Regions from separate parts of the Jeotgalibacillus sp. JSM ZJ347 genome, predicted to be linked through region 1. Evidence: riboswitches for the same ligand, from Rfam matches in the RefSeq annotation. Region 1 holds a riboswitch; the other holds the start of a gene.
The links. Region 1 has a riboswitch for thiamine pyrophosphate ahead of tenA (thiaminase II). Riboswitches for the same ligand answer to the same signal wherever they lie in the genome.

Region 2: it holds a riboswitch for thiamine pyrophosphate, as region 1 does, so the genes downstream of both, ACH6CZ_RS06995 (YkoF family thiamine/hydroxymethylpyrimidine-binding protein) here and tenA (thiaminase II) in region 1, are expected to answer to the same signal.

Annotation. Positions count from the first base shown of each region.
Region 1 covers NZ_JBISEN010000009.1:31,434-34,565, reverse strand. The annotation lists gene lipA (lipoyl synthase) at 1-737, shown strand, start outside; TPP riboswitch at 752-857, shown strand; gene tenA (thiaminase II) at 1,135-1,821, shown strand; gene thiM (hydroxyethylthiazole kinase) at 1,814-2,578, shown strand; gene thiD (bifunctional hydroxymethylpyrimidine kinase/phosphomethylpyrimidine kinase) at 2,575-3,132, shown strand, end outside.
Region 2 covers NZ_JBISEN010000002.1:218,870-222,001, forward strand. The annotation lists gene ACH6CZ_RS06985 (ABC transporter ATP-binding protein) at 1-16, opposite strand, end outside; gene ACH6CZ_RS06990 (ECF transporter S component) at 36-608, opposite strand; gene ACH6CZ_RS06995 (YkoF family thiamine/hydroxymethylpyrimidine-binding protein) at 601-1,191, opposite strand; TPP riboswitch at 1,273-1,376, opposite strand; gene ACH6CZ_RS07000 (helix-hairpin-helix domain-containing protein) at 1,664-1,846, opposite strand; gene ACH6CZ_RS07005 (hypothetical protein) at 1,864-2,364, opposite strand; gene ACH6CZ_RS07010 (ring-cleaving dioxygenase) at 2,526-3,132, shown strand, end outside.

The DNA of each region.
Region 1 (3,132 bases):
GAGCATGTCGCTTTTGTGCAGTGAAAACAGGTCTGCCGAATGAGCTTGACTGGGGCGAGCCTGAACGTGTGGCAGAGTCTACTGAAATGATGGGCTTAAAACACGTCGTTGTCACAGCGGTTGCGCGTGATGACTTGAATGACGGGGGCGCTGCAGTATTTGCTGAGACAGTCCGTGCGATTCACCGCCGTCTGCCAAGCTGTACAGTCGAAGTATTACCTTCAGATATGAAAGGTGATTATGAAAGCCTTCATACACTAATGGATGCAGAGCCGGATATTTTCAACCACAATATCGAAACGGTTCGCCGTCTGACGAAAAGAGTACGTGCGCGTGCGATGTATGACCGTTCACTTGAACTGCTTGCACGTGTAAAAGAAATTGCGCCGAATATCCCGACAAAATCAAGTATCATGGTTGGTCTTGGTGAAACGAAGGAAGAGCTGATTGAAGCGATGGATGATCTGCGTGCACACAATGTAGATATCCTGACACTTGGTCAGTACCTGCAGCCAACGAAAAAGCATCTTGATGTTGTGCGTTATTATCACCCGGATGAATTCGCAGAGCTGAAGGAAATTGCCCTTTCTAAAGGATTCAAGCATTGTGAAGCAGGTCCAATGGTTCGTTCTTCATACCATGCGGACGAGCAGGTAAGTGAAACGTCTGCACAGCGCCGGATCAAGTATTTAAAGGGCGTTGAAGCAGATGGCAGAACAGTAGACAATCTGCAGTAATAATTGAATAGAATAACACCCACTGGGGGAGCCGGTTAAACCGGCTGAGACGGACTGTTGTCCGGACCCTTTGAACCTGATCTGGATCATACCAGCGTAGGGAAGTGGCCGTATATGCGAACCTTTTAATATACGCCGCTTTCCAGAGAAATTGGAAGGCGGCGTTTTTTGTTGGTATTTGTAAAGTGGGCTGATAATTTCCGCTTCAGGGGGACGCTTTCTATGGCCGGGCGGTGAGCCAGCAGGCTGCGCCGTGCTCTGTCTCACCTGTCCCTTCCTGCCATAGGAGTCACCCCCTTACGCTACAATTATCAGCTGTTCAAATACAATAAATAGCTTAAATAATGTTTATTTAGTAAGCGTTTTGTCAGATTTATTATACGAAGGAGGAGAAATTATGACTTTTTGTTCAGATGTAAGAAAAGAGTGTAACGATCTTTGGGAAGCAAGCTTTGAGCACCCTTTTGTAAAAGGGATTGCTGAAGGGAGTTTGCCGCTTGATGTATTTAAGTTTTATGTGATGCAGGATGCATATTATTTAACGCATTTTGCAAAGGTACAGGCGATTGGTGCTGTGAAAGCAAAGGATCTGAAGACGACAAAAAGCTTTGCACATCACTCAGAGCAGACGTGTGCAGCTGAGCTTGCGCTGCATGAATCCTTTATGGAACTGCTTGGAGTGACAGATGAGGACTGGAGGCGTTTTGAGCCGTCTCCTACTGCTTATGCATATGTGTCCCATATGTACCGCTCAGCTAAAGGGGACCTGGCTGATGTGCTTGCTGCGATCCTGCCGTGCTACTGGCTCTACTATGAAATTGGTGAGCGTTTGAAGAATGAAAAGCCGGAGCACCCAATTTATCAAAAGTGGATTGAAACATATGGTTCTGAATGGTTCGGAGAGCTCGTAGAAGAACAAATTAACAGAATGAATGAACTGGCAGAGGATCTTTCAGACGAGAGAATCAAAGAATTAAAGGCTCACTTCAGCAGAAGCAGCTATTACGAGTTGAACTTCTGGGAGCAGGCATGGACGAAAGAAAGCTGGGCAATTCAATTAAAGGAGCGTGTCAAAAATGATTAAACAGCTAAGAGAAAAGAAGCCGCTGGTTCACTGTATAACGAACTACGTTGTCGCCAATTTTCAGGCGAATGGAATGTTAGCACTCGGTGCTTCACCGGTTATGGGGGATGAGCTTGAAGAAGTAGAGGAACTTACGTCTATTGCAGACGCACTATCGTTGAATATAGGAACACTTAATAAGCGATCAGTTGAGAGTATGATACATGCAGGCAGAGCAGCAAATAAAACAGGCATACCAGTTGTGCTTGATCCTGTAGGGGCCGGTGCAACCTCTTATCGACTCTCAGCTATTGATGAAATATTAAAGGGAGTTAAGATCACAGCTCTAAGGTGTAATGCAGGAGAACTTGCTGCCATTATGCGAAGAGATTGGTCTGCAAAAGGTGTTGATGCCGGGGAGGGTGATGCTGATCTTACTTCAATCGCTTTAGAAGCTGCTAGGACATATAACCTGATTATCGCTGTGACAGGTGCAGTTGATATCGTGACAGACGGTGAGGTTGTGCATGAGATCCAGGCAGGGCGTCAGATAATGTCTTCTGTTACCGGAATGGGTTGTTTACTTTCAAGTGTGACTGCAGCGTTTTTAACTGTTGAACAATCAGTTGATGCTGTAGCAGAGGCTGTTCAATTTTATGGTGAAGCAGGTGAAAAAGCAGCTGCTGTGTCATATCGTCCGGGGAGCTTTAAAACTGCGTTCCTTGACGCAGTGTATGAAATGAATGAGAGCAGATTTCAAAAAGGAGGCACACGATGAAGCAGGTACTAACAATTGCAGGTTCAGATTCAGGAGGCGGAGCAGGGATTCAGGCTGATATTAAAACATTTCAGGAACTGGGTGTATTTGGGACATCAGTTATAACTGCCGTCACAGCTCAAAATACGCTGGGGGTAAAAGACGTTGCTCCAGTACCGGTCGGCAATCTGGAAAAGCAGCTGCAGGCAGTGGGTGAAGACTTTGAGATTGCAGCGCTTAAAACCGGTATGCTGTTTGATGTTAAGACGATTCAGACGGTAGCAAAATATATTAAGTATTATGAATGGAAGCATTTGATTGTTGACCCGGTCATGATCGCTAAAGGAGGAGCCAGCCTGCTGCGGGAGGAGGCGAAGGATTCATTGATTGAAAATCTTTTGCCCCTTGCTGCTGTAGTCACTCCGAATATACCTGAAGCAGAAGCGTTAAGCGGTATCAGTATATCGGATGAAACGACAAGACGAATGGCTGCTGAGAAGATACTTGAAAGCGGCGCGCAGGGGGTGCTGGTGAAGGGAGGACACGGTGAAGATCCTGACTTTACCGAAGATTAT
Region 2 (3,132 bases), on a different contig from region 1:
GAAATCGAAATGACACATCCTCCAAAGAGATGACATTATGCATGTACATCACGCTTAGTAATGGCATAGCCTCTCAGTGAGCCTGTTGCAAGCAGTGCGTCAACCAGATATTTACCGCCTACTCCTGCAATAATCGCGCCACTCATTACACGAATCACAAACATCAGTAATACATATTCAGTGCTGAGTGCTGCAAATCCACCCAGTAAGTAACCATACACAAAGCTGAATACTGCAGCCCCTGCTCCGGCCATCATATAAATGCCGAGGTTGAAATGACGATATCTTGTGGCTGCGAAAACTGCTTCTGCTCCCAGCCCCTGTATGACACCTGCTAAAATCAGACGGGGGCCGACTGCATTCCCAAGCATCACTTCAATCGCAGCAGCCATCGTCTCAGGAATGACTGCAGCGCCAGGCTTTCGGATGATCGCCATCACGATAATAGACACAATAAACCAGATCCCAAAGATCCACTCATAAGCAATCGGACCAATGAGTGAAGCCCAGATGTTTCCGACATGTAAGAACAATAGGTAAATAATGCCGAACACAACCGCAAACAGCGACATCATGACAACTTCTTTCAGTTTCCAGTTCTTAAGCATGATGATTCCCCTTATGAGACGGACTGTTGATACTCATTGAAACAGTCATCACTAAATGACGGTGTTCGTCAGACCTTGCTTTGCCAAACGTCTCCTCGTAAAAATCAAATACGTCATGAATATCTCCATGAATGCCGCTTGCATAATGCATGGAGTCATTGAAAACACCACGCTCCTTTGCGCGATCCACTTCCCGGTAAATGACACTCATGTAATCAGGGTTATTCATCGGATACAGCGCAAATTGTGAAGAAACGTACTGTCTTGTTTCATCCTGGTTATGCACGTTCGGATCAACGTCCATATAAGAATCACCTGCAGTATCACCAGGACAGCCGGCTGAAAAAGTTGCATTGATCGCAACATGTTCACCCGTTTTTGCAGCATGCAGCGTAATCGCTTTGATCACATTAAATACATGCTGTTCCTGTCCACGGATCACAGTTGAGACGTCATCTGTATGCTTCCAGACGCCCGTCAGATCTGTTGCCTCCAGCGCGCCTTTTATGACAGGGATAAAATCTCCGGTCATTGGGTGCAGCGAAAAGCGGCACCCCACAATGTTGCTAGTTCCACATTCCATTTTGTATTCCTCCCAAGAGCAGTTTTTGCACAAAAAAAGACCACATCTGCGAAAGATGTAGCCACTGCTCCTGATATAAAAAGAGAAGTCACTACACTTCCTCACGCAGGTATTATCCTGATCGAGTCATAAGGGATCGGAGCTATTGCTCACATCTCAGCTAATTCGCACCCCTAGTGCAGATAACGGTATTTAATTTTCTATGCACGACCACTATATCACCAGAGAATGGAATGTGCAACACCTCTAAAAACTAATTATAACCATATTATACCTTTTTATTAAAAAATCATTCCCTTGGTTCAAAAATGAGAACGCCAATAATTGCAATCACGAGGCTAAATAATACGGAGTAAAACCAGTGCCTGCCCTGCATCGTGTTATTGAGGATATTCATCAGGGCGCTGATACAAAAAGTAATAAAAAACACAAAAAGGATTAGTATGATGGTCATCATATGAATCGTCACCTCTTACGTATTTTTAAAAGAACCACCGGCTTCTTTCAACTGTCTGATTGTTTTTGGTCCAACGCCGTGAAGGGTAACCAGCTCGTTTTCAGTGTACTTGCTAATATCATCCATCGTTTTAATACCTGCCTGAGCGAATGCGCGCTGAGAGGGTTTGCTTAAGTTAGACGGTAATTCGGTCGTCATAGATGCATGTCTCCTTTTTAAAAAAGCATGGTTGGCAGTTCTTCAAGACGCTGGTCAGTGCTGCGTGTGATCTTAAGTGAATACCCGGGCTTCGAATGTGCACTTCCTCGAACAGTAAGTGTTCTTTTGCGGTCCGCCATTTCGATCGTCAGCCACTTCCGGCCGGATTCTGAGGTTTTAATACACTCTGAAACTTCGCTTGCTGTCAGTAAGATGATTTCAGTGTTCTGAAGGTCTTCTTCACCACAGATAAACGCAAACAGGTATTGGTTGTCATGCTGGCTGCGAAGTGTTTTTTCCATTTCTGTATCGTAAAAGGAGAAGGTCCAGATACGCGATTCTTTTTTAAAACGGGGGGTAAACGAGTATTTTGCATAGATGAAATAGCTGTCTATCTCATTTTCAAGCGCATAGATTCTGCGATCCTGCCCGCCTTCTTTCATGACAGGTGAGAATCCGCGGTTAACGAGATGTGAAAGCAGCGCGCCAAAGTAAAAATCCACTTTCGGAATACTCATATCATTGCTCCTCCTTTCATGCTGTTACTCCTTATTATGAAGCACTTTCAGGTGGATTTACATTTTAAACACTTGAGCAGTCATAATTCTTGCATTCAATATGAAATCATTAGATGCTATGGGTATGAACATTGCACTGGAGGAGGCTCATGAATATGTCGATTAAAGCATTAAAAGGCATTCACCACGTTACTGCGATCACAAGCAGTGCTGAAAAAAATTACGAGTTTTTCACTTATGTACTTGGTATGAGGCTGGTTAAAAAAACAGTGAATCAGGATGATATCCAGACGTATCATTTGTTCTTTGCTGATGATACTGGAAATCCCGGTACAGATATGACGTTCTTTGATTTTCCTGGTATCCCAAAAGGAAATCACGGAACGAATGAAATTTCAAAAACATCTTTCCGCGTGCCGAGTGATGCTGCAATTGATTACTGGGAGAAGCGGTTTGACCGTTTGAATGTGAAGCATAAGGGTGTGCAGGAGCAGTTTGGTAAAAAGACGATTTCATTCGTTGACTTTGATGATCAGCAGTATCAGTTGATATCAGATGAAAACGATCAGGGTGTGGAAGCAGGGACCCCGTGGCAGAACGGACCTGTACCGCTTGAATATGCGATTGCAGGGCTTGGACCGTTATTTGTCCGCGTTGACCGCTTTGATTATTTTAAAGAAATGCTTGAAAAGGTATTGTTATTTAAAGAAACGGCCGCTGAACAGTCATTTCATTTATTTGAAGTAGGAGAAGGCGGAAATGGTGCCA